Regions from separate parts of the Lysinibacillus sp. 1 U-2021 genome, predicted to be linked through region 1. Evidence: riboswitches for the same ligand, from Rfam matches in the RefSeq annotation. Region 1 holds a riboswitch; each other region holds the start of a gene.

The links. Region 1 has a riboswitch for S-adenosylmethionine ahead of QH639_RS14200 (YezD family protein). Riboswitches for the same ligand answer to the same signal wherever they lie in the genome.
Region 2: it holds a riboswitch for S-adenosylmethionine, as region 1 does, so the genes downstream of both, QH639_RS02830 (bifunctional homocysteine S-methyltransferase/methylenetetrahydrofolate reductase) here and QH639_RS14200 (YezD family protein) in region 1, are expected to answer to the same signal.
Region 3: it holds a riboswitch for S-adenosylmethionine, as region 1 does, so the genes downstream of both, QH639_RS25580 (MetQ/NlpA family ABC transporter substrate-binding protein) here and QH639_RS14200 (YezD family protein) in region 1, are expected to answer to the same signal.
Region 4: it holds a riboswitch for S-adenosylmethionine, as region 1 does, so the genes downstream of both, metK (methionine adenosyltransferase) here and QH639_RS14200 (YezD family protein) in region 1, are expected to answer to the same signal.

Annotation. Positions count from the first base shown of each region.
Region 1 is NZ_CP123966.1:2,755,464-2,758,720, forward strand. Features, by position in the region: gene QH639_RS14185 (phosphopantothenoylcysteine decarboxylase domain-containing protein) at 1-156, shown strand, start outside; gene QH639_RS14190 (TetR/AcrR family transcriptional regulator) at 259-861, shown strand; gene QH639_RS14195 (DUF418 domain-containing protein) at 845-1,939, shown strand; SAM riboswitch class I at 2,110-2,205, shown strand; gene QH639_RS14200 (YezD family protein) at 2,276-2,431, shown strand; gene QH639_RS14205 (flavin reductase family protein) at 2,522-3,007, opposite strand; gene QH639_RS14210 (VOC family protein) at 3,157-3,257, shown strand, end outside.
Region 2 is NZ_CP123966.1:533,561-536,817, forward strand. Features, by position in the region: gene QH639_RS02830 (bifunctional homocysteine S-methyltransferase/methylenetetrahydrofolate reductase) at 1-1,264, opposite strand, end outside; SAM riboswitch class I at 1,354-1,454, opposite strand; gene QH639_RS02835 (protoporphyrinogen oxidase) at 1,554-2,948, opposite strand; gene QH639_RS02840 (globin-coupled sensor protein) at 3,189-3,257, opposite strand, start outside.
Region 3 is NZ_CP123966.1:4,831,664-4,834,920, forward strand. Features, by position in the region: gene QH639_RS25570 (pyridoxal phosphate-dependent aminotransferase) at 1-616, shown strand, start outside; gene QH639_RS25575 (PPC domain-containing DNA-binding protein) at 658-1,161, opposite strand; SAM riboswitch class I at 1,284-1,388, shown strand; gene QH639_RS25580 (MetQ/NlpA family ABC transporter substrate-binding protein) at 1,477-2,307, shown strand; gene QH639_RS25585 (methionine ABC transporter ATP-binding protein) at 2,414-3,257, shown strand, end outside.
Region 4 is NZ_CP123966.1:819,330-822,586, forward strand. Features, by position in the region: gene pckA (phosphoenolpyruvate carboxykinase (ATP)) at 1-596, opposite strand, end outside; SAM riboswitch class I at 986-1,104, shown strand; gene metK (methionine adenosyltransferase) at 1,363-2,559, shown strand; gene QH639_RS04370 (gamma carbonic anhydrase) at 2,739-3,251, opposite strand.

The sequences.
Region 1 (3,257 bases):
ACAGCCAATGCACAATTTATGGTAGCAAATAGCTCTCAGTCTTTATATGGGGGGGATGAACCTCATTGGATTGTACCTGCTGATGGACAGCCTCTTAAAGTAATGGGCAAGCAAAAAACAGCAGAAGCTTTAATGATGTATTTACAAAATCAATAAATATGAACTGTGTAGAGAAATATTTCTACGCAGTTTTTTCTTGTCTAAAAGGTTAGCATCCTATAATATTTACTTAACGGTCGGTAAAAAAGGAGGGTAATAATGGGAAATAAAGAACAAACTTTTCAAAAGATTATAGAAATTGCTTATGGGATGTTTGCGGAAAATGGATTTGAAAAAACAAGCTTAGCAATGATTGCTACAGAGGTCGGTATTTCAAAACCAGCCATTTACTATTATTTTCAATCAAAAGATCAATTAATCGCTTTCATATTTGATGAATTGTATAAAGAAATTCAACATGATGTCGCTGTGGAGTATAAAGAGCTTTCTTCTGCTAATTTTAAGGAGGAATTACTTAAGCTAGGCTATAAATCTATTGAGGCACAGGACAAGGACCCTTATTTTAATAAAATATTTAATCAATATGTACTATTAGCGGCCCGCGATGAAAACTATAAAAGACAATTAGTAGAGCTAGAAACAAGCTTTTTAACGAGCTTTGTTGCTATCCTACGATATGGCGTACAGCTAGGCGTGCTAGAGGATACTCCCCATATAGAAGCGAAGGCACAGATGCTAGCCCTCGTCTATGATAATATCGGTAATTTCATGTTAACAGGCAACCAATTGAACTATAGGGCTATTTGGAAGGAGGCAGTGAATAGCGTTATCCAAGGGGGCAAAGATGACAAAAAGAAATGATGATCGGCGCATTGAAGGTCTTGATTTTGCAAGAGCTCTCGCCATGCTTGGCATGTTCATTGTCAATTTTGGCGTCATAACAGGTTCTACAACGAATGGTTCAACATGGTTAATGGCCTTCCAACATCTTTTCGAGGGACGTGCTTCGGCCGTATTTGTCATGCTAGCAGGAATAGGGACAGCCTTAATGACTCGTCAGGCTAGAGAGAGTAAGGACCCAATCCTTCTTCGTCAAAATCGACTTACTTTGTGGAAGAGGGCGCTTTTGTTATTTACGATAGGGATTATATTATATGCAATCGGCTGGACAGGAGATATCTTACATTATTATGGCGTGTATATGTTTGTTGCTGCTTGTTTGATTGCCCAATCCAAGAAAATGATGATCTTCATAATTGGTGCCATCCTTATCCTTTCACAATGGCTTCAAATTCAATTTAGTTACCTTGCTGGTTGGCATCCAACATATGTGCTACTAGAGTATCTTGATTTTTGGACACCAGCTGGATTTATAAGAAATTTGATGTTTAATGGCTATCATCCACTATTCCCCTGGATTTGCTTCTTTCTGATAGGGATGGTAATGGGCACATTAGATTTAACAAATCATACATTAAGAAAAAACTTACTGGTGATAGGCTTATTGCTAGTCATCGTGACTGAGACTTGTTCAACGTTATTCATTAAGATGACAACCATTCATTTATTAGATGTAGAGAGTGCATTGTATTTATTTGATACAGGACCGATTCCACCGAATATGATGTATGTCCTCTCTAATTCGGCTTCGGCTATTGTTATCATTGTTGGCTCCATCTATCTTGTAGAGACATGTAAAAATAAAGTTATTCAATCTTTCATATTAACTGGACAAATGTCTTTAACGCATTATGTTGGCCATGTTGTTATAGGCATTGGAATACTAATTATTTGCCAAAAGCTGGAGAACCAAACACTTGCTTTTTCCATGCTGTATGCCTGCTGTTATTTTTTAGGATGTGTCGTGGTTTCTGTATGGTGGAGGACTAAACATCATCGAGGCCCACTTGAATTCATGATGAGGAAATGGAGCTTGTAATAAATTAATGGATTGCCATCTATTTCTCACTGACTAGGCATAAAATACTTTAGGTATAGGGAGTCTTTTAATCTAAACGACATATTGCATAGTATTCAACTAGGTTTTCTAATATTTTGTATTGACATTCCTATAGCAGAATTATAGAATTATTTTCAAGAAACGCAGTACTCTTATCAAGAGAGGTGGAGGGACTTGGCCCAATGAAGCCTCGGCAACCGAACAACAGGTGCCAAATCCAACAGATGGTGTCTGAGAGATAGGAGGGGCTATCAATCAGTTTGATGCGTTGGCCTCTTTATGAACAATAAGGATAAAAAAGAAGGGGTGTATCGTATGGCTCAGTCAGTAAAAGTAGATGATAAGAAACTAGAGGCAATTGCGAAGGCGATTCAAAATCTTGAATTTGGTGAAGTGCATATTACGATTCAAGATGGTGTGATTGTGCAAATTAATAGGCTTGAAAAGCAGAGATTTCCGCAGAAAAAATAACAATGATTTCAGTAGAACTTATGTCAAACGGCCACCTATAAGCATGAAGGATTTCCTGTGCTTACAAGTGGCCCTTTTTTTGTGTAAAGGCTAGCTATAAAAGCTTTTTGGTATGGGACCGATATGACGGCGATGATAAAGCAAAGGCTCTTTTTGAGCATTTGTAATGTCTACGACCTGCCCAATAAAAATGGTATGGTCGCCAGCATCGATTTGCTGAAATGTTTTACATTGTAAATTAGCTGCTGTATCATGTAAAATCGGTAGTCCTAAAGAGGAAGTTGACCATTTTGCTTGTGCAAAGCGATCAGGGATTTTACTGGCAAATAGTGTACATAAATGCTCTTGATCACTCGCTAAAATATTGACCGCAAAATTTGGCGCAGTCGTGAAATAAGGATGGAGCTGAGATTTTTTATCGAGTGACCACAAAATAAGGAGCGGGTCGATTGAAACAGATGCAAAGGAATTGACGGTTAAGCCAATCGGTTTTGTGTCATGACATGTCGTGACAACTGTTACGCCTGTAGGATAATTACCTAATGCCAATTTAAAAGCAGCTACTAAATCTGTCATTCAAATCACCTCTTTATGAAATTAGTGAACGGAGTTTGTAGGTAAACGAAACTTTTTTTCATATCCTACTAGTAACTCCTTTTCTTGAGTAAATTTTAAACTAATCAAACATACAGGTAAAGGTAATGGGGAAAGAAAGGGGAATGGCCATGACTTTATATTTTGATCATTTGGTTCATCAAGTGGAATCACCAGAAAATATAAAGGTTTTCTTCAATAAACGAAATGTCCATACAGTGAATGGTGGGCA
Region 2 (3,257 bases), 2.2 Mb from region 1:
CTCCTACTTTCGTTGGATCACCCGTAACAGCCAACACATCATGAATACCTAAAGCATTTAACCCCATTAAATGAGATTGTAGACCAATTAAATTACGGTCGCGACATGTAATATGAGTTAGTGGACGTACACCATGTGTGCTCTTCAACAATGCTCCCATTGCAATATTGCTAATACGTGGAGAGGCCAATGAATTGTCTGCCATCATAACTACATCTGCACCTGCATCATATAATTGCTTTGCTCCTTCAAGGAACCCGTCAATCTCTAAATGTCTAGGTGTATCCAACTCTACTATGACAGAACGTTCACGTTTAACCTTTTCATGAAGAGGCTCATACTTTGTTGGCTCCGCTTCCCGAACAATCTCAATCTTTTCAGGTTTCGCATGCTTCTCCTGAACCGGTGATAACTCTTCTAAATACTTCTTTGCTGCTGCAATATGTTTGGGTGTTGTACCACAGCAGCCCCCTATTAAACGTACACCTTGATCACGCAATTCAACAGCCGCTCGACCAAAATAATCAGCTTCTGATTCATAAACGACACGCCCATCCTCTAAGTCCAGAAGTGATGCATTTGGATAGGCCGACATAAATGCCTTATTAGGAAGTTCTACACCTTCAAATGCTAGAATAGTATGGTGTGGACCTAGTCGACAATTGACACCAACAATATCAGCACCTAGGGCTTCAAGCTCATGGAGAGCATTATTTAAAGACATCCCATTTTGTAGAACACCGGGCTCATGCATAGAAACTTGTGCAATAATCGGCAATTTTGTTTTTTCTCGTAGCATCTTTAAGGTTGCTGTTAATTCTTCAAAATCATAATAAGTTTCAAGTAAAAGGCCATCTGGATTCCCTGCAAGTAAGACGCTTGCTTGTTCTTCAATAGTCGCTAATATTTCATCCAAGGTTGCATCACTTTTACGAATTCCCCGAATACCACCAATTGTTCCTAAAACAAATTGACCGCCATCAGCCGCTGCTCGTTTTGCGATGGTGATAGCAGCTTCATTAAATTGTTGGACTTTTGATTCTAATCCATAGCGAGCTAATTTAATGGCATTTGCACCGTACGTATTCGTTTGAATGATGTCAGCACCAGCTGCAATATATTCTCTATGAATCTTTTCAATTAACTCGGGTCTCTGAACATTCATTTCCTCATGGCAATACTCCAATCCATAGCCATATAGCACTGTGCCTATTGCACCGTCTGCCGTCAATACATGCGTTTTTAACCTTTCAAGCAATCCCATAAAATTAGCCTCTCTTCCTATGTCTCTATATAATAAAAAGCCTTCTTTCATAAAAAAAGAAGGCTTTAACGATTCATCATTGTTGTTCCTTCTCATCTTCGACTCAACGGTCTTCTGGATTTAGCACCTGACAATAAAGTTGGTTGCTGAAGCTTCAATGGGCCAGTCCCTCTGCTTCTCTTGATAAGAATTAAGTATGAATTTTTTAAATAATTAAAAGAATCATATCGTTTACTGACGAATGAGTCAAGACTATTTCACATAACAAAGTTTTTTTTCACTTAAAATCTTAGAAATTGGCAAGTTCATTTGCAAGCTCTTCGCCAATTTTTTTCCCGTTTTGAATACAAGCACCAATACCTACGCCAAAATATGAGCACCCTGCAATCGATAAATTAGGATAGTTCTCATGTAATTCTTGTAGTAGTCCTTGTAATGCTTCACGATGCGCTAAATCATATTTAGGCATTTGATCAATCCACTTTGTTACATTCACAACAGTTGGCTGCTCCTCTATTCCTAGGCTCTTTCTCACATCTTCTAAAGCAACTGCTGCCAATTCTTCATCAGTCATGGCACGTAGTTGCTCATAGGCTGGATTGATGCTCTTATAAAAGAGTCGCACAAGTAATTTATTTTCTTTCGATGTATGCTTCCATTTACGACTAGTCCAAGTTGCTGCATTACAAGTAACGTCTGAATTATGGGAAACAATATAGCCCGTTCCATCTGCTGGCAATTTAGCGTCTGGCACATCAAAACCTAAATAGATAGTAATTGCTGACGCTGTCGTAAATTGGTTAAAATAGCGGTTTAAAGATTCATCCTGTAGCAGATTTTGGACAGAATCATTCGGTAATGCTAAAACGACATAATCTGACTCAATAATTTCACCATTAGCTAAAGAAATTGTGTAGTTCTTATCTTGTTTTTGAACATTTAGTGTAGTAACACCCTTGATAATTTCTACATCGGATAAGGTTTGTTCAAGTCGATTAATTAAAGAAGATAAACCATTTTTAAAGGATATAAATTTTTTGTTCGCTGCTTTAACAAATTGCTCACGATTCGCATCAAAGCCTTTAATAATACTTCCAAAATCATTCTTATAATCAATTAAATACGGTAAAGTAGAGCCAATAGAAAGCTGATGTAAATCTCCCGAATAAACACCTGCAAGGACTGGTGCAATTTGGTTTTTCACCAGTTCCTCTCCTAAATAGTAAGTTAAAAATTCACCGATAGAACTTTCCTTTGTGAAGCCATTGTTTGGCAATGTTAAATCCTTCAACGCTTCTTTTTTTCCCTGCTCGGAAATAAGTGTACTTTCCTCTAAGGATGCTACACTCATCGGTATTCCGAAAGTTGAATCTGCCGGAATAGCATGTAACTCATTATTCGTATAAATATAAGAAATACCTGTTTCGTTGTAAACTAATTCCGCCTCAAAATCAAGCTCCTGCACGAGTTCCATAACGCCTTGATGACGGGCTACAATAGAATCAGCACCCGTTTCCATGATGAAACCTTGTTCATGTGCTGAATATAATTTGCCTCCTAAATATGTATTTTTTTCTATAAGCACTAGACGAACATCTAAATTATGTTCCTTCACTTGACGTTGCAAATAATGCATTGTACATAGTCCTGTAATACCGCCGCCTAAAACAACAACTGTTTTCATCATAACCGCCCCTAATATTCATTCTTTCTACAGTATAATCTTTTTTTCATTGAAAATTACGTTAAACCCTTTACAAATTTAGCAAAAATAGAGCTATTTCATCAGTGAAATAGCTCTTACTTTCTGAATCTCTATAAAATTGATCCTCTATAGCGATAACTTCACAACAAACATTTAAATAGGTACTATAGTGTTTATTACGTCTAAAAATATGAAAAATAGAATGTAAATGTTAGTAGTCTATCCTTTTAAATTTTGCGCAAAGCTCGCTAATTTTTCAGCTGAATTTGTTACCTCAGTAAATGAAGT
Region 3 (3,257 bases), 2.1 Mb from region 1:
GTTTTTTGAAGAGACCGTTCGCTTTGCGAAGGAACACAATATTATCGTATCACATGATTTTGCTTATGGGGCAATAGGATTTGACGGTAATAAACCAGTTAGCTTCCTTCAAGCAAATGGTGCAAAAGAAGTAGGAGTTGAAATGTATACATTATCGAAAACCTATAATATGGCTGGCTGGCGTATAGGCTTCGCTGTAGGGAATGCCGAGATTATTGCTGCTATTAATCTTATTCAGGATCATCTGTTTTGTAGTCAGTTCCCTGCCATTCAACAAGCTGCAGCAGTAGCACTGACAGCTTCCCAGCAATGTGCGGATGAACTACGAGCTACTTATGAGCGTCGCCGAAATGTACTCATTGAAGAAGCTAGAAGAATTGGCTGGCATGTTACGGCTCCAAAAGGCTCCTTCTTCGCATGGCTCCCTGTACCACTAGGCTATACAAGTGAACAGTTTGCTGATCTATTGCTCGAAAAAGCTGATATCGCTGTAGCAGCAGGTAATGGCTTCGGTCAATATGGTGAAGGCTATGTGCGCGTAGGGTTGCTAGTTAGTGAGGAGCGCTTACGTGAAGCAATCCATAGAATCGAGCAATTACAATTGTTTAATAGATAATGTGCCTTATCCTGTAGCTATCTCTAGCTACAGGATTATTACTATTTTTCAATTTTCCTTGGTTGCCCTAAACCATCTTCTAATGGATAAAATTGAACATGACCTGTTTCATCATCCCATTTTCGAATATGTTGAATACCTTGTACCTCTGCCAACACGATGTCAGCAGTTATAACAGGATTTCCCCCTTTTATTAAATGCCCACCCGATACTACACCACATTGATCACTCATAGAACCATGGAAATGTGTCTCATATCCACCATCTCGCTTACACACCACACCTGAACCTTGAATAAATTCTAGTGGTCCCTCTTTTTCAATCACATTACTAAAACGAACATGAATTTGAGCTGTTGCATCTGGCACTAAATAAACAAAGCTACTTTTTTGAAAGCTGCCAATACAGCTTACAATTGTTGCTGACTCTATATTATTCTCTTCGCAAAGCGCTTCAATCCCTTCAATGATATCTGTTCCCGTTAGAAAACGAGCACTAATAACCTTACCAAATGAACCTATACCATAATTAACTCTTACAGACATTGTTATCCCTCTTTTGTGTCGAAATATTATAATTATATAAAAAATTTAAAAATTATTTATTGACTTACTATACCCTATAAATTATATTAGTTCTATCGGAATTACAAAAAAATATTATAAATCTCTTATCAAGAGTAGCTGAGGGACTGGCCCTATGAAGCTCGGCAACCTCCTTTTTAAAGGAAGGTGCTAAATCCTGCAAACGATCTTCGTTTGATAGATAAGAGAGGACATCTTTTCATGAGCCTCTCTTAATTTGTAAGAGAGTTTTTTTATTTTCAAAAAACCGATAAAAACAATCTTGGAGGTATTTTCATGAAAAAGAAAAATAAATTTTTAGTAGGTTTAGCAAGTTTAACATTAGTAGCAGCTTTAGCAGGCTGTGGCTCTAAAGAAGATAGTAAAAGCCAAGCTGAAGGAATTGATGAAAAGAAAATCGTTGTAGGCGTCACTTCTGGTCCACACGAACAAATTGCAGAAGTAGCTGCTAAAGTAGCAAAAGAAAACGGGCTAGAAGTAGAGCTAAAATCATTTTCTGACTATGTTTTACCTAATACATCCTTAGCTGAAGGTGATCTTGATGCGAACAGCTATCAACACGAGCCTTTCCTGGATACATTTAATAAAGATCATGATACAGAGTTAGTACCAGTGGGCAAAACGATTTTAAATCCAATGGGTATCTACTCAGAAAAATATAAATCCTTTGATGACATTCCTGACGGAGCAACGTTTGGCTTACCAAATGATCCAACGAATGGAGCCCGTGCCCTCTTTGTTTTACAGGAAGCTGGCTATATTAAGTTAAAAGAGGGCGCAGACTTAACAGCCTCGATCCGTGATGTAGAAGAAAACAAAAAGAATTTAAAATTCATTGAATTAGAGGCCGCTCAAATTCCTAAACAACTTAGTGAAGTAGATGTAGCAGCTATTAATACAAACTTTGCATTAGAAGCTGGCATTAACCCTAAAGATGACTCTATTTTATTGGAATCTACTGATTCTCCATACGTAAACTATATTGTCGTGCGTGCTGAAAATGAAAATGATCCAACAATTAAAAAGTTCGTTGAGGCCTACCAATCTGATGAAGTACGTCAATTCATCGAAGAGGAATTCAAAGGTTCAGTAATCCCTAGTTGGTAATACATTCAGGAAGCTTCTATAAGCCGAAGAATCTGCCGAAATTCCTCTATAGGAAAACGAGCAGATTCTTGCTTTTTAGAAGGTAGAGAAAGGAGCATACAATCGCATGATTCAATTACAAAATATCTCAAAAGAATTCAAGTCGAAAAAAGGCATCATAAAAGCTGTGGATGGCATCAATCTTCACGTAAAAAAGGGACAAATTCATGGTGTAATCGGCTATAGTGGTGCTGGTAAAAGTACACTCATTCGTTGCGTTAATCTACTAGAACGTCCTACAGCAGGAAAAGTAGTGATAGACAATGTAGACATTACGACCCTTTCTCTTCACGAATTACGTCAAACACGCCAAAAAATCGGGATGATCTTCCAGCACTTTAATCTATTAAAAACAGCAACAGTTTACAATAATATTGCAGTTCCCTTAAAGCTACTAGGCTATAAAGAGGCGGAAGTAAAAAGCCGAGTAGCTAAGTATGCTGAAATTGTCGGTTTAACAGATAAACTAGACAGTTACCCCAATCAACTTTCAGGTGGTCAAAAACAGCGTGTGGCTATTGCGCGTGCCTTAGCACAGGAACCAGAAATTTTACTTAGTGACGAAGCAACAAGTGCACTTGATCCTGAAACAACGGAAGCCATTCTTGAATTGTTGTTAAAGATTAACCGTGAATTAGGAATTACAATTCTGCTCATTACACATGAAATGAATGTCATTCAAAAAATTTGTGATGAGGTTTCTGTTCTAGAATCTGGGAAAGTTGTAGAATTCGGCACAGCGATTGAACTTTTTGCAAAACCAAAGCACCCTACAACGCGAAAGTTTTTGAATACAATTTCACAACGTAATTTATCCCCTTCTCTTATTGAGCAATTAAATGTTTCAGGAAGTGTAATCCGTTTAACATTCCTTGGTGAAAGTACTGGTAAGCCATTATTAGCAGAAGTCA
Region 4 (3,257 bases), 1.9 Mb from region 1:
GATTTTTTCATTTCACCAGCATATTCTGTACCACCAATTAAAATAATTTTCTTTTCAAGTGATACGATGATGAATGTTTCAGAAGCAGTACCATCAACCGCAGGATCTGCTTTAAAGTTAGGAGCTGAGATGACAGTGAAGTCAGCAACATGAGAAGCTAATTCATCTGCTGTTGGACGGATAAATAATTGATGAGCAAAAAGATTGTGCCATGCGTATTCATTAATAACTTGAATGCTTAATTGTGAATCTTTGTCAGCACCTGCAAAGCCTTTGAATACGAATAACTCGTCACGTTCTTTTAAATATTTTATTACTTTTACATATAGGTTATCGAACACTTCAGAAGAAATCGGTTGGTTGACTTTACCCCAGTCAATTTGATCTTTTGTGCTTTCTTCTTCTACCGTATATTTATCTTTAGGTGAACGACCAGTGTATTTGCCAGTTTCTGCACGAACTGCGCCATCTACTGTTAACATTGCTTCACCACGAGATGTAGCTTTTTCTGCTAATTGTGGTACTGAAAGTTGAACATTAATGTTACCGCCGTTTAATAATTCCTTCAGTTCGTTTGCAATTTCTACTGAATTCATCGATTAAATACCATCCTTTTTTATAGTATTCCCTTGATTTAGAGGGATTTTTTCTTAATTTCAAAAATAGTATAACACAATTGCTTAAATAATCTATACTAATTAAGAAATTATTTTAGAGTTTTTACCACTTTTCAATAAACTGACAAAAAATAATGTTTTTCGAGTAGAATACCATCAATCCTACTGTAATTAGGCACGAAAATTGAGCCACACATATGTTACCACAAGTAGCTAGGTATGTTGTAGGGATTAATTTGCTTCTATTTACATCATCATCCAAGTATGAAAAGTTTTTGTGTAATAAGTTCTTTCCTTTCTATACAGTAATACATAAGAAAATATTTGACAACGTTCGACCTTTTCAGTAACATGAGATTGAACGGATACTCTTATCCCGAGCTGGTGGAGGGTCAGGCCCTGTGAAACCCGGCAACCTGCATGAACTATTTCACGACATGCGTTGGTGCCAACCTGATGCAAGGGAACATCCCTTGAACGATAAGAGTGAAAGGTTACGCAGTCATTATTCCTTTCCTCATGTAAAGTAACGTGAGAAAAGGATTTTTTTATTGTTAAAAATCAATGTAAAGGTAAGTATATGTAGTTCTTTCCTTATTATAATGACGGATCTTTCGAAATCCTCGTGTTAAAAGCAGCAGTAACGGCTTGAGAGTTCAATCCTTAGGAGCGGACTTGACATGGGTAATGAGTACCGTATTCATACACAACTACTTATTGTAAGAGTATTTAGGAGGAAAACCAAATGACAAACCGTCGACTGTTTACATCAGAGAGTGTAACAGAAGGACATCCAGATAAGATTTGTGACCAAATCTCGGATGCCATTTTAGATGCTATTTTAGCAGAAGATCCAAATGCACGTGTAGCGTGTGAAACAACTGTAACAACAGGATTAGTATTAGTAGCAGGAGAAATTACTACTTCTACTTATGTGGATATTAAAGGTATTGTTCGTGACACTGTAGCTGAAATTGGCTATACACGAGGTAAATATGGCTTTGATGCAGAGAACTTAGCGGTGCTTGTGGCAATTGGCGAACAATCACCTGATATTGCTCAAGGTGTTGATCAGGCATTAGAGGCACGTGAAGGCTCTATGACAGATGCTGACATAGAAGCAATTGGTGCTGGTGACCAAGGCTTAATGTTTGGCTATGCATGTAATGAAACACCAGAGCTAATGCCATTACCAATTAGCTTGGCACACAAATTAGCACGCCGTTTAACAGAAGTACGTAAATCAGGGGAACTTGCCTATTTGCGTCCTGATGGTAAAACGCAAGTAACGATTGAATATGATGACAATAATGTACCGGTTCGCGTGGATACAATTGTTATTTCAACACAGCATGATGAAGAAGCAACACTTGAACAAATTCAAGCAGATTTAAAAGAATTTGTTATTGCACCAGTTGTACCGAGTGAATTATTAGATGCTAATACGAAATACTTCATCAATCCAACTGGCCGTTTTGTAATTGGTGGGCCAAAAGGTGATGCTGGATTAACAGGGCGTAAAATCATTGTTGATACATACGGTGGTTATGCACGTCACGGTGGTGGTGCCTTCTCAGGTAAGGATGCAACCAAGGTAGACCGTTCGGCGGCATATGCAGCACGTTATGTAGCGAAAAACATCGTAGCAGCTGGCTTAGCAGAGCGTGCTGAAGTGCAACTTGCCTATGCGATTGGCGTTGCTCAGCCTGTTTCCATTGCTGTCGATACATTTGGCACAGGTAGAGTGAAAGAAAGCGAAATCGTTGAATGGGTACGCGAGCTATTCGATCTACGCCCAGCAGGTATCATTAAAATGCTTGATCTTCGTCGTCCAATTTATAAACAAACTGCTGCGTATGGACATTTTGGTCGTACAGATTTAAATGTACCATGGGAGCAAATTGATAAAGCAGACGCGCTACGAGAAAAAGCACGTTTATAAACTATTGAACTAAAGTAATGAAGTCATTAGAAAATTATTCTGATGTATTAATAAGCAAAGGGGCAACATTGCTCCTTTTGTTTTTTTTACAAAAATACCTCGCTAGGATTCGTGAACATATTCGGTACACGAAAACGCGAGGGATTTTTTCGTTAGTATTGATTTTTTGTGTAGGTTATTTATTTCTGAAGTGATTTATAATATTGACCTTTTTCTGCGTATTCTCGTACGATGCGTTCCATATCCTCTTTATCTTCAGCATTTAATTCTCGGACAACTTTTGCTGGACGACCTAATGCTAAACTATTTGGAGGAATGACTTTACCAGGAGGTACTAGGCTTCCAGCTCCAATAAATGCACCTTCTCCAATCTCAGCTCCGTCTAAAATAATGGATCCCATACCAATTAAGGCATTTTTGCGAATTGTACAACTATGTAAAGTGACTTGGTGTCCAACTGTTACCTCATCTTCAATAATGAGCGGATATTTTGGGCTTTGGTGTAAACAGCAAAGATCCTGGATACTGACACGTTTACCAATAATCGTTGGGGAAACATCACCACGAATAACCGTATTAAACCAAATAGTTGTTTCGGTGCCAATTGTTACGTCGCCCGTAACAGTTGCGTAATCAGCAATGAAAACAGACGGATCGATCTTTGGCGTTTTATCTTTAAATGGATAAATCATGAAAAT